DNA from 3 places in the Streptomyces sp. NBC_00457 genome. Region 3 is predicted to be linked to each of the others. Evidence: predicted binding sites of a transcription regulator. Region 3 holds the regulator's gene; each other region holds the start of a gene.
The links. Region 3 encodes HrcA, which represses chaperone genes, less so after heat shock. Its sites were predicted from a motif close to TTNGCACTCNGNNNNNCNGAGTGCNAA; they were not measured.

Region 1 (7,069 bases), 1.2 Mb from region 3:
GACCAACGCCTGGGTCGAGGAGAAGGGTGGCCAGGCCGTCGCCGTGCACACGCGCCGTGCCGACGATCCCCAGGCCGCCTTCGAGGCACTCCGCGAGCCGCTCGCTGACCTCGCCACCCGCAACGGCCTGATCGTCGAGCCGGGTCGCCTGGTCCTCGAACTCCGCCCGCGGGGCATGGACAAGGGTGTGGCCCTGACCGACCACGCTCGCGACATCGGCGCCGAGTCCGTCCTCTACGCCGGCGACGACCTCGGCGACCTTCCCGCCTACGCCGCCATCGACAAGCTCCGCTCCGACGGCACCCCCGGCCTGCTGGTGTGCAGCGGCAGCGACGAGGTGACCGAGCTGAGGGAACGGGCGGACGTGGTGGTGGACGGTCCGGCGGGGGTCGTGCGACTACTGGCGGAGCTGGCGGCCCGTATCGGGTAGGGCGTTCAGCTGATCCAGGAACCACTGCGCCGGCGGCAGTGCAGTCGCTGCCGCCGCCAGCCGCTTCGTCCGCTCGCCCCGCTCCCCGGCCGGCATCGTCAACGCCTCGTACAACGCCTCGGCCGTGCCCGTCACGTCGTACGGGTTCACGGTGATCGCGTCCTCGCCCAGCTCCTCGTACGCCCCCGCCTCCCGCGAAAGCACCAGTACGCAGCCCTCGTCGGAGACGACCGGCATCTCCTTGGCGACCAGGTTCATGCCGTCGCGGATCGGGTTGACGAGGGCTACGTCCGCGAGCCGGTAGGCAGCCAGAGAGCGGGCGAAGTCGTCCTTCACGTGCAGCACGACCGGCGTCCAGTCCGGTGTTCCGTACGCGGAGTTGATCTCCTCCGCGACCCGCTGCACCTCGGCCGTGTACTCCCGGTAGACGGCGAGATCCTGCCGCGACGGATACGCGAACGCGACATGGACGACCCGCCCGCGCAGCTCGGGGTGGTCGTCGAGGAGCTGCCGGTACGCCAGCAGGCCGCGCACGATGTTCTTGGACAGCTCGGTGCGGTCGACCCGGACGATGGTCTGGCGGCCCGGGCCGATCTCGGCCCGCAGCGCGGCCATCCGTTCCTCGACGTCGGTCTCGTGCGAGCGCCGGCGCAGGAAGTCGGCGTCGGCGCCCAGCCCGTGCACGCCGATGCGGGTGTCGCCGAGCCCGCCGACGAGGACCTCGGCGCACGCGGTGAACGCGTCGGCCCAGCGGTGGGTGAGGAAGCCCAGCCGGTCGGCGCCGAGCATCCCGCGCAGCACCTGCTCGGCGATGTCGTCCGGCAGCATGCGGAAGTACTCCACCGGCGCCCACGGCGTGTGCGAGAAGTGGCCGATCCGCAGGTCGGGGCGGAGTTCGCGGAGCATGCCCGGCACCAGCGTCAGGTGGTAGTCCTGCACCAGCACCGCCGCTGAGGCCCCCGCCTCCTCGGCCAGCGCCTCGGCGAACGCGCGGTTGTAGCGGACGTACGACTCCCACTGGCGCCGGAACTCCGCGTCGAAGACCGGCTCCAGCGGCGTTTGGTACAGCAGGTGGTGGACGAACCAGAGGACCGAGTTCGCGATGCCGTTGTACGCGTCCGCGTGCACGTCGGCCGGAATGTCCAGCATCCGTACACCGGACTCGCCGACTCCGCGCCGTACCGCCTCGCGGTCGCCGTCGCCGAGGGCCGAGCAGACCCACAGGGCGTCCGCGTCCGACCCGATCGCGGAGAGACCGGACACCAGCCCGCCGCCGCCGCGTTTGGCGTGCAGCGAGCCGTCCTCCCGGACCCCGTACGAGACGGGGCCGCGGTTGGAGGCGACCAGTACCTGCGCAGCACCGAAAGTTGCAGCCATACGCCACAACCTAGCCCAGGCCAGAACCGCTCAAACGTGCGGCTCAGCGGTATACAACCGGCGCGTTCCGTTACGCCACGCGCACGTTTATGCCGCTTTGCGGGACTGGTACTCGGTGATGTCGGCCATCGGAGGCCGTTCCTCCGTATCCACGGAGTAGGTGCGGGGTTCGAATCCGTCCTCGCTCCGTTCGAACTGGGTGAGGGAGGGGCGGATCAGATGGCCGCGGGCCAGCCTGAGCTGGGCCGTGCGGTAGATCGCGGCCGACATCCGGCCCAGGGCCTGGCCGTCCTGGTGCCGGTGCTTGCGGACGCCGATGTCGACCTGGGCGAGGGCGTCCAGGCCCACCAGATGCAGGGCGTCGACCAGCATGCCCAGCTCCACGCCGTAGCCGACGGGGAACGGGAGCTGTTCCAGCAGGGAGCGGCGGGCCGCGTACTCACCGCCCAGCGGCTGGACGAATCCGGCCAGCTGCGGCCAGTGCATGTTCAGCAGGGGGCGGGCCATCAGTTCCGTCACCCGGCCGCCCTGGCCCGCCGCGCCGCCGAGCGGACGGTCGTACATCCCCTTGACGAGGTCGACCTCCGGGTCGGTGAGCAGCGGGCCGACGATGCCGGTGACGAAGTCCGACGAGAACTCCTTCAGGTCCGCGTCGATGAAGCAGACGATGTCACCGCTGGTGACGAGGAGCGAGCGCCACAGGACCTCGCCCTTGCCGGGGACGGCCGGTATGCGCGGCAGGATGTCGTCGCGGTGGACGACCCGGGCGCCCGCGGCGGCGGCCACCTCGGAGGTGCGGTCGGTCGATCCCGAGTCGACTACGACGATCTCGTCGACGAGCGGGACCTGCTGCATGAGGTCGTGACGGATCACGGCGACGATCTCGCCGACCGTCTCCTCCTCGTTGAGCGCGGGCAGCACGACACTGACGGTCTGTCCCGTGGCGCGTTTCGCGGCCAGGATCTTGTGCAGCGGGCGATCGGTCAGGGACCAGGAGCGTGCGCTCAACCAGCGCTCGACTTCTTCCAGCACAGTAAGCGGCTCCTCACTGTCGCGGATCACGACTAGAGGTGTGTGATCCATCTCGCGGTTCGGACGACTATCTCAACTGTCCTGGCCTTCGGTTACAGTCTTGAACAACGCTGATGACCATCGCATGTCGGGGGTCGTTTGCGTCTACAACTAAATACCGCTCATCCAGAGGGGCAGAGGGATACGGCCCGTTGAAGCCCCGGCAACCCTCCAGTCGGTACTCGTAGATCAGTGTTGATCGTTCTCCGCGAGGCTCCCGGCTAGGGAAGGTGCCAAATCCGTCTCACGGCGAGATGCGTCGTGAGGAAGATGAGGAGAAAGGGCCTCGCCTCACATGGCTGCGCAGACAGTTGCAAGCACCACCCCCGCCGTCGACCTCGGCCCCGCCGCGGCGCTCTCGTGCCGCGAATGCGGTCACCGAGTACCCCTCGGCCCGGTCTTCGCCTGCGAGGAGTGTTTCGGCCCGCTCGAGATCGCCTACGACTTCTCGGCCTACGACGCCGAAGAGCTCCGCAAGCAGATCGAGGCGGGACCCGCGAACATCTGGCGGTACGCACCGCTGCTGCCCGTCCCCGCGGACGTGGCCGACAAGCCCAACATCAACCCGGGCTGGACCAAGCTCGTCAAGGCCGACAACCTCGCGCGCGAGCTGGGTGTCGACGCCGGCAAGCTCTTCATCAAGGACGACTCCGGCAACCCGACGCACTCCTTCAAGGACCGCGTCGTCGCCCAGGCCATCGAGGCCGCGCGTGCGTTCAACTTCACCACCCTGTCCTGCTCCTCCACGGGCAACCTGGCCGGTGCGGTGGGCGCCGCGGCGGCCCGCGCCGGCTTCCGCTCCTGCGTGTTCATCCCGCACGACCTGGAGCAGGGCAAGGTCGTCATGGCCGCGGTCTACGGCGGTGAGCTCGTCGGCATCGAGGGCAACTACGACGACGTGAACCGCTTCTGCTCCGAACTGATCGGCGACCCGGCCGGCGAGGGCTGGGGCTTCGTCAACGTCAACCTGCGGCCGTACTACGCGGAAGGGTCCAAGACCCTGGCGTACGAGATCTGCGAGCAGCTCGGCTGGCAGCTGCCCGACCAGCTCGTCGTCCCCATCGCCTCCGGCTCGCAGCTCACGAAGATCGACAAGGGTCTGCAGGAGCTGATCAAGCTCGGGCTCGTCGAGGACAAGCCGTACAAGATCTTCGGCGCGCAGGCCGAGGGCTGCTCGCCGGTGTCCGTCGCCTTCAAGGGCGGGCACGACGTCGTACGGCCGCAGAAGCCGAACACGATCGCCAAGTCGCTGGCGATCGGTAACCCGGCGGACGGTCCCTATGTCCTGGACATCGCTCGCCGTACCGGCGGTGCGGTGGAGGACGTGACGGACGAGCAGGTCGTCGATGCGATCAAGTTGCTGGCGCGGACGGAAGGCATCTTCGCGGAGACCGCCGGTGGCGTGACGGTGGGCGTCGCGAAGAAGCTCATCGAGGACGGTGTCCTCGACCCGACCCTCACCACTGTGGTCCTCAACACCGGTGATGGTCTCAAGACGCTGGACGCGGTGGCCGGTACGGGGCTGACTGCGACCATTCGTCCCAACCTGGAGTCGTTCCGGGACGCTGGTCTCGGCTGAGCTGTTGTTCGTCTGCGGGCCGGTGGGGGCTGGTCGCGCAGTTCCCCGCGCCCCTGAAGGGGCGCTGTACTGACCGGAGGTCCAAGTCATGAGCGTTAGCGTCCGCATCCCTACCATCCTGCGCACCTACACCGGCGGTGCGGCCGAGGTCTCCGCCGAAGGCAGCACCCTCGCCGACGTCATCTCCGACCTGGAGAAGAACCACACCGGCATCGCCGCCCGCATCCTCGACGACCAGGGGAAGCTGCGGCGGTTCGTCAACGTGTACGTCAATGACGACGACGTCCGGTTCGAGCAGGGGCTGGAGACGGCGACGCCGGACGGGGCCGGTGTCTCGATCATTCCGGCGGTCGCGGGCGGCTGAATCACGCATTGTTCATCGAATGGCCCCCTCCGTGAGAGAAGCGGAGGGGGCCATTCTCTATGGTTGAGCACGGTACAGTTGGGGAACCTGCTCGGGCTTTCATGCCGCGCGCATATGAGTTCCGCCCGCACGGCCGACAAGAAGTAGCCAAAGTACGCGGGCCTTTTGCGTCATTCGCTCCCTTTATTGGGTCCGACTTGCCCTGGATTTACACAAATTCTCCCCATTTCGCCGACCGGTCGCGCCCGGATTTCTCGTCCGATTGACCTGTTGCAGACGGCAGTTGGACAGATACATTCAGCCGCGGTCGACGCGTTCCGGCGCACGCCCCCAACCGTGGGGGGTGAGGTCTGACCCGGATCCGCGAAGTGTGGATCTGTGCAAGGGCCAGTAATAGGGGAGTTAGGCATGGCTCAGGGCACCGTCAAGTGGTTCAACGCGGAGAAGGGGTACGGCTTCATCGCGGTCGACGGTGGTGCGGATGTATTCGTCCACTACAGCGCGATTCAGATGGACGGCTACCGCACCCTGGAAGAAGGTCAGCGAGTCGATTTCGAGATCTCGCAGGGCCAGAAGGGGCCGCAGGCGGACATGGTCCGTCTCGCGACCAGCTGAAGCACGCGCCGACTGACTGCAGCGACGTTCTTTGGTTCAACTTCGGAGGGCTCGTTTCCCATGGGGAGTCATGGGTTGCGAGCCCTCCGGCATGTCCGGAGCAGGTCCCGGACCCCTTGTCCCGCCTGAGGATCACTGAGGAGCGCTTGCACTCGGCATGGGCGAGTGCTAATCATTGGCGTTAGCACTCTGAAGGTGAGAGTGACAACCAGGACCGGGTCGGTGAGGCCCGCAGGCCGGGTGGGGCAAGGAACCACAGGCAGGCGAGCCGTCCGTCGCGGGCGCCAGCGCGGTCCGGAGCAATCCACCCCAGTCCGGGAGGACCACTTCACATGGCCAAGATCATCGCGTTCGACGAGGAGGCACGGCGCGGTCTCGAGCGCGGGATGAACCAGCTCGCCGACGCCGTCAAGGTCACCCTTGGCCCCAAGGGCCGGAACGTCGTCCTCGAGAAGAAGTGGGGCGCCCCCACGATCACCAACGATGGTGTTTCCATCGCCAAGGAGATCGAGCTCGAGGACCCGTACGAGAAGATCGGCGCCGAGCTGGTCAAGGAAGTCGCCAAGAAGACGGACGACGTCGCCGGCGACGGTACGACCACGGCGACCGTGCTCGCTCAGGCCCTGGTCAAGGAAGGCCTGCGCAACGTAGCCGCAGGCGCCAACCCGATGGCCCTCAAGCGCGGTATCGAGAAGGCCGTCGAGGCCGTCTCCGCTGCCCTGCTCGACCAGGCCAAGGACGTGGAGACCAAGGAGCAGATCGCTTCGACCGCCTCCATCTCCGCCGCCGACACCCAGATCGGCGAGCTCATCGCCGAGGCCATGGACAAGGTCGGCAAGGAAGGCGTCATCACCGTCGAGGAGTCCCAGACCTTCGGTCTGGAGCTGGAGCTCACCGAGGGTATGCGCTTCGACAAGGGCTACATCTCGGCGTACTTCGCCACCGACATGGAGCGTATGGAGGCCGTCCTCGACGACCCGTACATCCTGATCGCCAACTCCAAGATCTCCTCGGTCAAGGACCTGCTCCCGCTCCTGGAGAAGGTCATGCAGTCGGGCAAGCCGCTGCTGATCATCGCCGAGGACGTCGAGGGCGAGGCTCTGTCGACCCTGGTCGTCAACAAGATCCGCGGCACCTTCAAGTCCGTCGCCGTCAAGGCTCCGGGCTTCGGTGACCGCCGCAAGGCCATGCTCGGCGACATCGCCATCCTCACGGGCGGCGAGGTCATCTCCGAGGAGGTCGGCCTCAAGCTGGAGAACGCGACCCTGGACCTCCTGGGCCGCGCCCGCAAGGTCGTCATCACCAAGGACGAGACCACCATCGTCGACGGCTCCGGCTCCGCCGACCAGGTCGCCGGCCGGGTCAACCAGATCCGCGCCGAGATCGAGAACAGCGACTCGGACTACGACCGCGAGAAGCTCCAGGAGCGTCTGGCGAAGCTGGCCGGCGGCGTGGCCGTCATCAAGGCCGGTGCCGCCACCGAGGTCGAGCTCAAGGAGCGCAAGCACCGCATCGAGGACGCCGTTCGCAACGCGAAGGCGGCCGTCGAGGAGGGCATCGTCGCCGGTGGTGGCGTGGCCCTGCTCCAGGCCTCCACGGTCTTCGAGAAGCTGGAGCTGGAGGGTGACGAACT
Region 2 (7,069 bases), 2.7 Mb from region 3:
GCGCGGGGTCGGTACCGCGGACCTCGTCGAGGAGGGCGCGGCCTTCGGGGGTGAGGAGGGGGGCGAGGTCGTTCACCGGTTCATTGTGGGCCAGTCGGTGGATGGTGCATGCGCGGCGGCGGTGTCGGCCGGGGTTGGGGGCGGGTGCCTGCGAGGATCCGGCTCCATGCGAGTAGTCGTACAAAATGATAAATACGGTGCGTATCGGAAGCGCCGGATCCGTGCCGGAATCGCCGTGCTCGCCGCCGCGGCCATCGCCTCGGGCTGCGCGGACGGCGCCTCCACGGCACCGCCCGCAGCAGGCCAGCAGCCCCGTGAGGCGCCCGGCGCCAAGGCCCCCGACAAGCGGCACGCCGCGCAGCGGGCCCGGGCCGCGGCGGCGAAACGCTGGGGCCTGTCGCGGGTCCCCCTGACCGCCCCGCCGCCCCCGGCCGTGAAGCCGGAGATCAAGACCCGCGCGGGCTTCGAGGTGGACGGCCATGAGGAGGACGACCTTCCGCCGGTCTTCACCACGATCCCCACCCGGCAGAAGATCGTCTTCCTCACGATCGACGACGGCGCCGAGAAGGACCCGGCGTTCCTGCGCATGATGCGCGAACTGCGGGTCCCGTACACCGCGTTCCTCAGCGACTACCTGGTGAAGGAGGACTACGGCTACTTCAAGCGCATGCAGCAGGCGGGCGTGAGCCTGCACAACCACACCCTCCACCACCCGTACCTGCCGGGCCTGTCGTACTCCCGCCAGAAGCGCGAGATCTGCGGCATGCAGAACGTCATCGAGAAGCACTACGGCACCCGCCCGACCCTCTTCCGCCCGCCCTTCGGCAACTACAACGCGGACACCCTGTACGCCGCGAAGGCCTGCGGCATCAAGTACGCGCCCCTGTGGAACGAGGAGGTCTTCGCCGACCACTGGGAGTACCGCGAGTGGGACCGTGACCTTCATCCCGGCGACATCGTTCTCAGCCACTTCCGCGGTAAGGACGACTGGAAGGGCACGATGCCGGACATGGTCCGACGGTTCCTGGAGAAGGTCACGGCGAAGGGGTACGCCGTGGCACGGCTGGAGGACTACCTGTGAGGCCGCGCGCGGCCGGGGCGCTGGCGCTGACCGTCGCGCTGCTCACCGGCTGCGCCCAGTCCGTCGACCCCCTCGAACGCCTCGGCGAGAAGGCGGCCGGACGGGTGAGCCCGCACGGCCCGGGGGCGGACCGGGGTCTGCCGCCCGTGGTCGACCGGGTCCGCACCCGGGACAAGGTCGTCTTCCTGACCTACGACGACGGGGCGGAGAAGGACCCCCGCTTCGTCGACATGGTCCGCGAACTGCGGCTCCCGGTCAGCATGTTCCTCACGGACAGCGTCGTGGGCCCGGGCTACGGCCACTTCGCGCGCCTGCAGTCGGTCGGCGCGAGCATCCAGAACCACACCCTCGACCACACCGCCCTGCCCGGCCTGCCCTACGCCGGCCAGCGCGCCGAGATCTGCGGCCAGCAGGACAAGCTCAAGTCCCGCTTCGGCATCCGCCCCCGCCTCTTCCGCCCGCCCCACGGCCGCTACGACATGACGACCCTGCACGCCACCGCCGACTGCGGCCTCGCGGCGATCGTCCTGTGGACCTCCGCCGACACCGACGACGCCCCCCTCCACCCCGGCGACATCATCCTCATCGGCCCGGACGACCCGACCGGCCCACCCCTGTGGCAGCGAACGGAACGGGTGCTGCGGCGAGTGGAGGAGGCGGGGCTGAGGGTGGGGCGGCTCGAGGATTACCTGTAGACAAATCCAGCCCGTCCGGCGTTTGAGGACGAGGCCGCCAGGCCGAAGCGGGGGTCTGGGGGCGCAGCCCCCAGGAAACCAACGCCGGGATCCACGCAACGGACGTCCACCAGAATCCGCCGACGCGCCGCAGGCATTGGCACTCCGCTTGACCGAGTGCTAACCCCGTCATAGTCTCTGGTCTGGCACTCCCCCCTGGAGAGTGCCAATAGCGACGGGCAGGTCCGGCACCCGCGACGACGGATCGACCTGGTCGCCACCTCAGACAGTTAACCCCGTGAGATCTCCGAAGGGGGAGGTCGGATCGTGACGACCACCAGCTCCAAGGTTGCCATCAAGCCGCTTGAGGACCGCATCGTGGTCCAGCCGCTCGACGCGGAGCAGACCACCGCCTCTGGCCTGGTCATCCCGGACACCGCCAAGGAGAAGCCCCAGGAGGGCGTCGTCCTGGCCGTGGGCCCGGGCCGCTTCGAGAACGGCGAGCGCCTGCCGCTCGACGTCAAGACCGGCGACATCGTGCTGTACAGCAAGTACGGCGGCACCGAAGTGAAGTACAACGGCGAGGAGTACCTGGTGCTCTCCGCTCGCGACGTGCTCGCGATCATCGAGAAGTAGATCAACGAAGCACATTTGTTTTTGAGCTGCGCCCCGGGCCCCCGCGACCTTATGAAGCCGGGCGTCAGGGGCGCAGTTCGTTTCACCCACGTTTTCCGAGAGGGCTGAACCGCTCCCATGGCGAAGATCCTGAAGTTCGACGAGGACGCCCGTCGCGCCCTCGAGCGCGGCGTCAACAAGCTTGCCGACACGGTCAAGGTGACGATCGGCCCCAAGGGCCGCAACGTCGTCATCGACAAGAAGTTCGGCGCACCCACCATCACCAACGACGGTGTCACGATCGCCCGCGAGGTGGAGATCGAGGACCCGTACGAGAACCTCGGCGCGCAGCTGGTGAAGGAGGTGGCGACCAAGACCAACGACATCGCTGGTGACGGCACCACCACCGCCACCGTGCTGGCCCAGGCGCTGGTCCGCGAGGGCCTGAAGAACGTCGCCGCCGGCGCCTCCCCGGCCGCCCTGAAGAAGGGCATCGACGCCGCCGTCGCCGCGGTCTCCGCGGAGCTCCTCGCGACCGCGCGCCCGATCGACGAGAAGTCCGACATCGCCGCCGTCGCCGCGCTGTCCGCGCAGGACCAGCAGGTCGGCGAGCTGATCGCCGAGGCGATGGACAAGGTCGGCAAGGACGGTGTCATCACCGTCGAGGAGTCCAACACCTTCGGTCTGGAGCTGGACTTCACCGAGGGCATGGCTTTCGACAAGGGCTACCTGTCGCCGTACATGGTGTCCGACCAGGAGCGTATGGAGGCCGTCCTCGACGACCCGTACATCCTGATCAACCAGGGCAAGATCTCGTCCATCCAGGACCTGCTGCCCCTGCTGGAGAAGGTCATCCAGTCCAACTCCTCCAAGCCGCTGCTGATCATCGCCGAGGACGTGGAGGGCGAGGCCCTCTCCACCCTCGTCGTGAACAAGATCCGCGGCACCTTCAACGCGGTGGCCGTCAAGGCCCCCGGCTTCGGCGACCGCCGCAAGGCGATGCTGGAGGACATGGCCGTCCTCACCGGCGCCACCGTCATCTCCGAGGAGGTCGGCCTCAAGCTCGACCAGGCCGGTCTGGACGTCCTCGGCTCCGCGCGCCGCGTCACCGTCACCAAGGACGACACCACGATCGTCGACGGTGCCGGTGAGAAGGGCGGCGTCGAGGGCCGCATCGCGCAGATCAAGGCCGAGATCGAGACCACGGACTCCGACTGGGACCGCGAGAAGCTCCAGGAGCGCCTCGCGAAGCTGGCCGGCGGCGTGTGCGTGATCAAGGTCGGCGCCGCCACCGAGGTGGAGCTGAAGGAGAAGAAGCACCGTCTGGAGGACGCCATCTCCGCGACCCGCGCCGCGGTCGAGGAGGGCATCGTCTCCGGTGGTGGCTCCGCGCTCGTCCACGCCGCCAAGGTCCTCGAGGGCAACCTCGACAAGACCGGCGACGAGGCCACCGGTGTCGCCGTCGTCCGCCGCGCGGTCGTCGAGCCGCTGCGCTGGATCGCCGAGAACGCCGGCCTGGAGGGCTACGTCATCACCTCCAAGGTCGCCGAGCTCGACAAGGGCCAGGGCTTCAACGCCGCCACCGGCGAGTACGGCGACCTGGTCAAGGCCGGCGTCATCGACCCGGTGAAGGTCACCCGCTCCGCCCTGGAGAACGCCGCCTCCATCGCCTCCCTGCTCCTCACGACCGAGACCCTGGTCGTCGAGAAGAAGGAAGAGGAAGAGCCGGCCGCCGCGGGCGGCCACGGCCACTCCCACTGACGTAAGTCGGCACCGAGGCCCGGCACCCTGGGGGTGCCGGGCCTTCGCGTTGCCCTGCTTGCCTCAGGTCACTGCTCCAGCGCGTCCAGCGCCCCCAACTGCTCCATCAGCCCCAGCCGGTCGTACTGCCACCAGCCCTCGGCGATCTTCCCGTCCGGACCGCACCGGTGGATGGTCGTCCCGGTCATGGAGACCTGCTTCCCGGTGGACGCGATCCCGACGAACTCGCCCTTGTGCCGGCCGTTCCAGGTCCAGCGGGTGCACACCCGGTCACCCTGGGCCAGCTGGTCCTCGATCGTGAACGAGAAGTCGAAGCCGCCCCGCCACACCTCGACCTCGCGCCGGAAGGCGTCGAGCCCGATGACGTCCTGCGGGTTGCTGGGATCGTGGTCGTGATAGTCCTCGATGAGCACGTCGTTGAACGTGGGCGCCTCGCCCTCCCCGGGCAGCGCGTCGAAGAACCGCCGCGCGGTGGCCGCGTACAACTGCTCGTCGCGCACCACGTCCAGATCCGTGAACGTCGGCATCTCGTCGCAGAGAGCGACCATCTCCCGGAAGATCTTGTCGGTCTCCGGGAGGTTCGAGTTCCGCATCGCCTCCTCGTACGACGGGAACTCCACGATCTCGATGAAGTGCGACGCGTCTGACCGGTCCTTGCCGATCACGCTGTGCGTCGCGGTCCGCTTCCCCTTGGTCTGCTCGACCCAGGTGTCCATCAGCCGGTTCATCTCGTCGAACCGGCTCGTCTTGCAGTCGATGAGCTGTACGAACGTCATGGCGTCGCCTCCGTCCCCCGAGGGTCCGGTCGAACAGCTCCATTCTCCTCCTGAGCGCTCCGTCTGTCGGCCTACTGCGGCCCGTACTTGCGCCCCGTCTTCGAGGTGATCCCGCCGAGCATCCCGCGCGGCACCACCTTCGCCATCCCCATCAGCACCTTGTACCGGGGGTCGGGAATCGACAGCGTCTTGCCGCGCGCCAGGTCGGCGAGGGCCGCCGCGGCCAGCTTGTCGGCGTCCAGCCACATCCAGCCGGGGATGTTGTCCGTGCCCATCCCGGCCCGCTCGTGGAACTCCGTACGGACGAAACCGGGGGCCACCGCCATCAGCCGTACGCCGCTGCCGGCCAGATCACGCGCCGCGCCCTGCGTGAACTGCACGACCCACGCCTTGGACGCCCCGTACGTACCGCGCGGCACGAAGGCGGCGACCGAGGCGACGTTGATGACGCCGCCCCGTCCGCGCTCCCGCATCGCCTCCGCCGCGGCGGAGGTCAGCCGCAGCACCGCCTCGCAGTGCACCTTGAGCATCTTCAGCTCGTCGGCCATGGATACGTCGAGATAGCGGCCCTTGTTGCCGAAGCCCGCGTTGTTGATCAGCAGGTCGACGGGGTTCTTGCGGTCGGCGAGGCGGGCGGCCACCGCGTCGATGCCGGTGTCCTCGGCGAGGTCGGCCGACAGCACCTCCGCCTCGATGCCGTGCCGGTCGTGCAGTTCGGTCGCCTGCTCCGCGAGCCGCTTGGTGTCCCGCGCGACCAGGACGAGGTTGTGCCCGTCGGCCGCCAGCCGCCGCGCGAACGCGGCGCCGATGCCCGCGGTGGATCCGGTGATGAGAGCCGTTGTCATGGCGCAAGGTTAAACACCCCGGAGCCCGCCAGTCCGCTCCCTGCACAGGCCCTCCCGCCAGGTGAAGCCCAGGCGAAGGACGAGGTGGTGAGAGCGCGTCAGGCCGATGGGCGCGACGCGGTGCGAGAGGGGATCAGACGCCGAGCGGTTCGGCGCAGACGCCGTCCCCGGCCCGCGGATTCCGGTGCGCCGGTCCCCGCACCAACCGGCGGGACGCCCTCGCGCGTCAGGCCCTCTGCTTCTCCACGTACTTCCGGGCCGCGGCCACCGCCTCCGGGTGCAGTGCCTCGCCCGCCGCGAGCAGTTGGGGGAGCAGTGCCCGCTCGGTGGTCATCGCACGGAACTGCAGGGCGACGGTCACCTCGTGAGCGGGCCGGTGCACGATCTCGACCGGATCGCCCGCGCGGATCTCGCCGGGCTCGATCACCCGCAGATACGCGCCGGGCGCCCCCTTCGCCGTGAAGCGCTTGACCCACCGCTGTTCACCCACATGGGCCTGGAAGACGCTGCACGGAATCCGGCCGCTGGTGACCTCCAGCACCACGGCCCCTATGCGCCAGCGCTCGCCGATCAGCGCCCCTGACACATCCAGACCGGTCGTCGTGAGGTTCTCGCCGAACACGCCGTTCGCCAGCGGTCGCCCCAACTCCCGTTCCCAGTCGTCGAGATCCTCGCGCGCGACCGCGTACACGGCCTGGTTGTCGCCGCCGTGGTGCCGTGTGTGGCACACCGCGTCCCCGGCCACCCCGCTCCCCGCGAGGCCCTTGGGCCCGGGCGCCGCCACCCCCACCGGCCCGTCCACCGGCCGCTTGTCGATGCCGGTCACACCGTCCGGCTGGTCCGTGTACGGCACGGACTTCGGGCGGCCCAGATTGACAGACAGAAGCTTCATGGAGGGCACGCTAGCGCTCCGCTGGAAGAGCGGTGACAAACCGCGGGCCGGTGGGGCTGGTCGCGCCCGCGCGGCGGAGCCGCATATTGATACAGCCCCGCGCCCCTTACGGGGCGCGACCGGCACCCAAAGTGTCTACGGAATATCCGGCATCGTACCCAAGGAGCGCTTATGCTCAAGGAGTGATCGAGGCCCGTCATCTCCGTGTCCTGCGCGCCGTGGCCACCACCGGTTCCTTCTCGGCGGCGGGCCGTGAACTGGGCTGCACCCAGCCCGCCGTCAGCCAGCAGATGAAGGCCCTGGAGGCGTCGGTCGGCACCCCCCTGCTGATCCGCACCGGCCGCGAGATGCGGCTGACGCAAGCCGGCGAGGCCCTCGTGCGGCACGCCTCCGGCATCCTCGCCGGGCTCACCGCCGCCGAGGAG
Region 3 (7,069 bases):
CCGACTACCTCGCCCCCGAACCGCAGCAGGCCGAGCGGGACCGGGAGTGGCTCAACCGGGGCGCCCTGTCCTTCCTCGCCGAGGCCTCCGACCTGCTCGCCGGACAGCTCGACGAGGATCTCGTCGCCGCGCTCACCGGACAGCTGATCGTGCCGCGCCTCGCCGAGTGGTGCGCGGTGTGGCTGGAGGACGAGGTCATGGGCCGCGGAGGCTGGTCCGAGGGCGTCACCGGCACCGGGCCCCGGCTCGCCCGCGTCTGGCACAGCAGCGAGAACCGCATCGAGGAACTGCGCCAGGCCCTGGAGAAGGATCCGCCGCGCGCCCCCGACCCGGTCCGCTCGGGCCCCGTCCCCTACCCCTGGCCCGGCGACGCCCTCGGCCCGCGCGCGGAGCACGGCTCGGCACTGGCGTACCGGCTGATCGCGGGCGGCCGACCGCTCGGCACGCTCGTCATCGGACGGTCCGGGCTGTTCCGCTTCCCCGACGAGATCACCGGGCTGGTCGAGGACCTCGGCCGCCGGGTGGCGCTCGCCATCGGCACGGCCCGCCAGTACGCCCGCCAGGCCACCATCAGCGCCGTGCTCCAGCGCGGGCTGCTCCCCGGCGCCGTCGCCGAGATCCCCGGCGTGCACAGCGCCCTCGTCTACGAGCCCTGCGACAAGGGCGGACCCAGCGGCGACTTCTACGACCTCTTCCCGGCCGGCGACGGCCGCTGGTGCTTCGCGCTCGGCGACGTACAGGGCAAGGGCCCCGAGGCCGCCGTGGTGATCGGTCTGGCCCGCCCGTGGCTGCGGCTGCTGGCCCGCGAGGGCTACCGCGTCGCCGATGTCCTCGACCGCCTCAACCAGCTCCTCCTCGACGACGCCACCGAGGCCGCGGACGCGGCGGCACGCGTGCTGGTCGCCGCGGGCGGCCGGCCGGACGACGGCCCGCAGACCCGCTTCCTCTCCCTCCTCTACGGCGAGCTGGCGCCCTTCGACGGCGGCGTACGCTGCACGCTCGCATCCGCGGGCCACCCGCTGCCCCTCCTGCTCGGCCCGGACGGTTCCGTCCGTACGGCCGCCCGCCCGCAGACCCTTCTCGGCGTCGTCGAGGACGAGACGTACACCAGCGAAACCTTTGAGCTGGGCCCCGGCGACACGCTGCTGTGCGTGACGGACGGGGTGACGGAGCGGCGCTCCGGCTCCCGCCAGTTCGACGACGGCGACGGGCTGGCGGAGGCCCTGGCGGGGTGCGAGGGGCTCAGCGCGGAGCTGATCGCGGAGCGGATCCGCAGGCTGGTGCACGAGTTCGGCGGGCGGCCGCCGGAGGACGACCTGGCGCTGCTGGTGCTGCAAGCCGAGTAAAGGTTCCTGTGCTGGACAATGGAAGGCATGCCTTCCGCACTCCCCGACGGCGAGCCCGTCCCCGACGACGGCGCGCTCCCCGCCTCCGCGCTCGCCGACGCCGCCGCCCGCCCCCTCGGGTTCTATCTGCACGTCCCGTACTGCGCCACCCGATGCGGCTACTGCGACTTCAACACCTACACCGCGACCGAGCTGCGCGGCACGGGCGGCGTGCTGGCGTCCCGTGACAACTACGCGGACACGCTGATCGACGAGGTCCGCCTGGCCCGCAAGGTCCTCGGCGACGACCCGCGCGCCGTGCGGACGGTCTTCGTCGGAGGCGGTACGCCGACCCTGCTGGCCGCGGACGACCTCGTCCGCATGCTGGGCGCGATCCGCGACGAGTTCGGCCTGGCCCCCGACGCCGAGATCACGACCGAGGCGAACCCGGAGTCGGTGGACCCCGCGTATCTGGCCACGCTCCGGGAGGGCGGCTTCAACCGGGTCTCCTTCGGCATGCAGAGCGCGAAGCAGCACGTACTGCGCGTGCTGGATCGTACGCACACGCCGGGACGCCCGGAGGCCTGCGTCGCGGAGGCCCGGGCGGCGGGCTTCGACCACGTCAACCTGGATCTGATCTACGGCACGCCGGGGGAGTCGGACGACGACTGGCGGGCCTCCCTGGAGTCCGCGATCGGCGCCGGTCCCGACCACGTCTCGGCCTACGCCCTGATCGTCGAGGAGGGCACACAACTGGCCCGGCGCATCCGCCGCGGCGAGGTTCCGATGACCGACGACGACGTCCACGCCGACCGGTATCTGATCGCGGAGTCGGTGCTGTCCGGGGCCGGCTTCGACTGGTACGAGGTGTCGAACTGGGCGACGTCGGACGCGGGGCGGTGCCTGCACAACGAGCTGTACTGGCGAGGCGCCGACTGGTGGGGCGCCGGACCCGGAGCCCACTCGCACGTGGGCGGGGTGCGGTGGTGGAACGTGAAGCACCCGGGGGCTTATGCGGCGGCGCTGGCGGAGGGGCGGTCGCCGGGGGCCGGGCGCGAGCTCCTGTCGGAGGAGGACAGGAGGGTCGAGCGGATCCTGCTGGAGCTGCGGCTCCGGGAGGGCGTACCGCTGGCTCTCCTCCGGGAACCGGGCCGCAAGGCGTCCCGGCGGGCGCTGGAGGAGGGGCTCCTTCAGGAACGGCCGTACGACGAGGGGCACGCGGTGCTGACGCTTCGGGGGCGGTTGCTGGCGGATGCGGTGGTCAGGGACTTGGTGGACTGATCACGCCGTTGGAGCCGCTCGGCATCGAACTCGACACCACCGGATTCGGCACCTACTCCGGCGTCAAGCCCCACCGCTACCCGTGACGAAGTCGATCAGCTCCTCCACCCTCCCCAGCAACTCCGGCTCCAGATCCCGATAAGACCGCACCCGCCCCAGAATCCCCTGCCACGCCGCACCGGTGTTTTCCGGCCACCCCAGGGCCCGGCACACGCCCGTCTTCCAGTCCTGGCCGTGCGGAATCCGTGGCCACCCCGCGATCCCCAGTGACGACGGCTTCACGGCCTCCCAGATGTCGATGTACGGGTGGCCGACCACCAGGGCGTGCTCGCTCGGCACCGATTGCGCGATGCGCCACTCCTTCGTGCCCGGTACCAAGTGGTCGACCAGGACCCCCAGCCGTGCGTCCGGGCCCGGTGCGAATTCGGCCACGATGGATGGGAGGTCGTCGATGCCTTCCAGGTACTCCACGACGACGCCCTCGATGCGGAGGTCGTCGCCCCAGACCTTCTCGACGAGTTCCGCGTCGTGCCGGCCCTCGACGTAGATGCGGCCCGCGCGGGCGACACGCGCGCGGGCGCCGGGGACAGCGACGGAGCCGGATGCGGTACGGGTGGGACGTACGGGACCGGCGGCGGGCTTGACCAAGGTCACCACTCGGCCCTCCAGGAGGAAGCCCCGTGGTTCCAGGGGAAAGACGCGGTGCTTGCCGAAGCGGTCCTCCAGGGTCACCGTGCCCGCCTCGCAGCGGATCACCGCGCCGCAGAAGCCGGTGCCGGGTTCCTCGACGACCAGGCCGGGGTCCGCCGGGACCTCGGGGACGGGCTTGGACTTCTTCCACGGCGGGGTGAGGTCCGAAGAGTACTGGCGCATTCGGATGACGATAGGAGAAGCCGGAGGGGCGTGGTCACGACACGCCGAATCGGCGGGCGAGCGCGTTCCGCTGCGCGCGGACGAACGCCGCGTCCACCACCGCTCCGTGACCGGGCACATACAGCGCGTCCTCGCCGCCCAGGTCCAGCAGACGATCAAGTGCCGCGGGCCAGTGGGTCGGTACGGCGTCGGTGCCCGCCTGCGGGTCCCCCGACTCCTCGACCAGATCGCCGCAGAACACGACCTCCGGATCGCCGGGGACCAGGACCGCGAGGTCGTGGGCGGTGTGGCCAGGACCCACGTTGGCGAGGAGGACCTGCCGGCCGCCGCCCAGGTCGAGGGTCCACTCGCCGGAGACGTGATGGCGGGGCGGTGTGAGGGACGCCACCGCCTCGTCCGCCGGGCCGGCGTCCAGACCGTGGCGTACCGCGTCCGCGCGCAGCTCCTCGCGCCCGGTGTGCGAGTACACCGTGTCGATGCCCACAGCGCCGTACAACTCCGTGCCCGCGAACGCCCCCGCCCCGAAGACGTGGTCGAAGTGCGGGTGGGTGAGCGCGAGATGAGTCACACGGTGGCCGGCGAGCTCCTGCGCCCCCGCACGCACGCGTGCACCCTCCGCGAGGCTCGACCCGGCGTCGATCACCAGGGCCGCGCCCGCCCCGACGACCAGCCCCACCGTGCAGTCCCAGACCGGCAGCCGGCACCGCCCGACCCCGGCCGCCAGCCGCTCCCACCCCAGCTCTTCCCAAGTCACGCTCATACGGCGACGCTAGCCGTACGACCCCGTCCTTGCCCCGTGCGCACCCGACCGCCGTACACTGGGCCGGGGAACTCTGGCACTCGGAAGCGAAGAGTGCCAGGCGAGGCGCCGAGAGGACGACTTCTGGAGGTGTGCGCGAGATGCTGAGTGAACGCAGGCTTCAGGTGCTGCGCGCCATCGTCCAGGACTACGTCGGCACGGAGGAGCCGGTCGGCTCCAAGGCGCTCACCGAGCGGCACAACCTCGGTGTCTCCCCGGCGACCGTGCGCAACGACATGGCGGTCCTGGAGGACGAGGGGTTCATCGCCCAGCCGCACACCAGTGCCGGGCGCATCCCCACGGACAAGGGCTACCGCCTCTTCGTCGACAAGCTGGCCGGCGTCAAGCCGATGAGCGCGCCCGAGCGGCGTGCGATTCAGAACTTCCTCGACGGGGCCGTCGATCTCGACGATGTGGTGGCGCGGACCGTGCGGCTGCTCGCGCAGCTGACCCGGCAGGTCGCCGTCGTGCAGTACCCCTCGCTCACCCGCTCCACCGTGCGGCACGTGGAACTGCTCTCGCTCGCTCCCGCGCGCGTGATGCTCGTGCTGATCACGGACACCGGGCGGGTCGAGCAGCGGATGATCGACTGTCCGGCGCCGTTCGGTGAGGCCTCCCTCGCCGATCTGCGCGCGCGGCTCAACAGCCGGGTCGCCGGACGCCGGTTCACCGATGTCCCGCTGTTGGTCGAGGACCTGCCCGAGGGCTTCGACCACGAGGACCGCGGCACGGTCTCGACGGTGCTCTCCACACTTCTGGAGACCCTCGTCGAGGAGAACGAAGAGCGGCTGATGATCGGCGGCACCGCCAATCTCACCCGCTTCGGGCATGACTTTCCCCTCACGATCCGGCCGGTGCTCGAGGCACTGGAGGAGCAGGTCGTGCTCCTCAAGTTGCTTGGTGAGGCCGGGGATTCGGGCATGACCGTACGCATCGGTCATGAGAACGCCTACGAGGGACTCAACTCCACGTCTGTCGTGTCGGTCGGCTACGGTTCGGGCGGCGAGGCAGTCGCCAAGCTCGGCGTGGTCGGACCGACCCGCATGGATTACCCAGGAACGATGGGAGCGGTACGCGCAGTGGCACGGTACGTCGGACAGATCCTGGCGGAGTCGTAAGTGGCCACGGACTACTACGCCGTTCTCGGCGTGCGCCGCGACGCGTCGCAGGAAGAGATCAAGAAGGCCTTCCGGCGGCTCGCACGCGAGCTGCACCCGGACGTCAATCCGGATCCGAAGACCCAGGAGCGGTTCAAGGAGATCAACGCCGCTTACGAGGTGCTGTCGGACCCGCAGAAGAAGCAGGTCTACGACCTCGGTGGCGACCCGCTGTCCCAGGCCGGCGGCGCCGGTGGCGCGGGCGGCTTCGGCGCGGGTGGCTTCGGGAACTTCTCGGACATCATGGACGCGTTCTTCGGTACGGCGTCCCAGCGGGGCCCGCGGTCGCGTACGCGGCGCGGCCAGGACGCGATGATCCGGCTGGACGTCGAGCTGGACGAGGCGGCCTTCGGCACGACCAAGGACCTTCAGGTCGACACGGCGATCGTCTGCTCGACCTGCAGCGGCGAGGGGGCCGCGCCGGGGACGAGTGCGCAGACGTGTGACATGTGCCGCGGTCGCGGTGAGGTGTCGCAGGTCACCCGGTCCTTCCTGGGCCAGGTCATGACGTCCCGGCCCTGCCCCCAGTGCCAGGGCTTCGGCACGGTCGTGCCGACGCCGTGCCCGGAGTGCGCCGGTGACGGCCGGGTCCGCTCCCGTCGCACCCTCACGGTCAAGATCCCGGCCGGTGTCGACAACGGCACGCGGATCCAGCTCGCGGGCGAGGGTGAGGTGGGGCCCGGTGGCGGTCCCGCCGGTGACCTGTACGTCGAGATCCACGAGCTGCCGCACGCGCAGTTCCAGCGGCGCGGCGACGACCTGCACTGCACGGTCACGCTGCCGATGACGGCGGCCGCGCTCGGCACCAAGGTCCCGCTGGAGACGCTGGACGGCCTGGAAGAGGTCGACATCCGCCCGGGCACCCAGTCCGGCCAGTCGATCCCGCTGCACGGCCGCGGCGTCACCCACCTCCGCGGCGGCGGACGCGGCGACCTCATCGTCCACGTCGAGGTCCAGACCCCCAACAAACTCGACCCCGAACAGGAACGCCTCCTCCGCGAGCTGGCCAAGCTACGCGGCGAGGAACGGCCTACGGGGCAGTTCCAGCCCGGTCAGCAGGGGCTGTTCTCGAGGCTGAAGGACGCTTTCAACGGGCGTTAGCTCTGGCATGCCGGTGGCCTATGCCAAGGGGAAGGCCGGATTCGGACTTGTTCGGAGGACGTGACAACATGCCGTCATGTCCTCCGCACTGACCGATCTCTTCCCTCATCCGATCGTGCAGGCCCCCATGGCGGGCGGAGTCTCCGTCCCGCATCTCGCTGCGGCCGTGTCCGAGGCCGGCGGGCTCGGGTTTCTGGCTGCCGGGTACAAGACCGCCGACGGCATGTACCAGGAGATCAAACAGCTGCGGGGCATCACGAGCCGCCCGTTCGGCGTGAACCTGTTCATGCCGCAGCCGGAGTACGCCGATGCCGCCGCCGTGGACGTCTACGCCCATCAGCTCGCCGGTGAGGCCGCCTGGTACGAGACCGAGCTGGGGGACCCCGACAGCGGCCGCGACGACGGCTACGACGCCAAGCTCGCCGTCCTGCTCGACAACCCGGTGCCGGTGGTGTCGTTCCATTTCGGCGTGCCCAGCCGGGACGTACTGGACTCGCTGCGCCGCGTCGGCACCTTCACGCTGGTCACCGCGA

Region 1: the regulator HrcA is predicted to act here: its motif matches at 5,582-5,608, upstream of groL (chaperonin GroEL).
Region 2: the regulator HrcA is predicted to act here: its motif matches at 1,913-1,939, upstream of groES (co-chaperone GroES).

What each region holds. Positions count from the first base shown of each region.
Region 1 covers NZ_CP107905.1:6,008,811-6,015,879, forward strand. Annotated here, with positions in the region: gene otsB (trehalose-phosphatase) at 1-430, shown strand, start outside; gene OG828_RS27460 (alpha,alpha-trehalose-phosphate synthase (UDP-forming)) at 398-1,807, opposite strand; gene OG828_RS27465 (glucosyl-3-phosphoglycerate synthase) at 1,895-2,839, opposite strand; SAM riboswitch class I at 2,998-3,155, shown strand; gene thrC (threonine synthase) at 3,174-4,457, shown strand; gene OG828_RS27475 (MoaD/ThiS family protein) at 4,546-4,821, shown strand; gene OG828_RS27480 (cold-shock protein) at 5,230-5,436, shown strand; gene groL (chaperonin GroEL) at 5,769-7,069, shown strand, end outside.
Region 2 covers NZ_CP107905.1:4,538,292-4,545,360, reverse strand. Annotated here, with positions in the region: gene OG828_RS20415 (class I SAM-dependent methyltransferase) at 1-76, opposite strand, end outside; gene OG828_RS20410 (polysaccharide deacetylase family protein) at 167-1,081, shown strand; gene OG828_RS20405 (polysaccharide deacetylase family protein) at 1,078-1,776, shown strand; gene groES (co-chaperone GroES) at 2,083-2,391, shown strand; gene groL (chaperonin GroEL) at 2,509-4,131, shown strand; gene OG828_RS20390 (ester cyclase) at 4,200-4,907, opposite strand; gene OG828_RS20385 (SDR family NAD(P)-dependent oxidoreductase) at 4,979-5,752, opposite strand; gene OG828_RS20380 (MOSC domain-containing protein) at 5,979-6,644, opposite strand; gene OG828_RS20375 (LysR family transcriptional regulator) at 6,827-7,069, shown strand, end outside.
Region 3 covers NZ_CP107905.1:7,189,170-7,196,238, forward strand. Annotated here, with positions in the region: gene OG828_RS32770 (SpoIIE family protein phosphatase) at 1-1,346, shown strand, start outside; gene hemW (radical SAM family heme chaperone HemW) at 1,374-2,606, shown strand; gene OG828_RS32780 (DUF3097 domain-containing protein) at 2,670-3,479, opposite strand; gene OG828_RS32785 (MBL fold metallo-hydrolase) at 3,514-4,239, opposite strand; gene hrcA (heat-inducible transcriptional repressor HrcA) at 4,380-5,396, shown strand; gene dnaJ (molecular chaperone DnaJ) at 5,397-6,536, shown strand; gene OG828_RS32800 (nitronate monooxygenase) at 6,613-7,069, shown strand, end outside.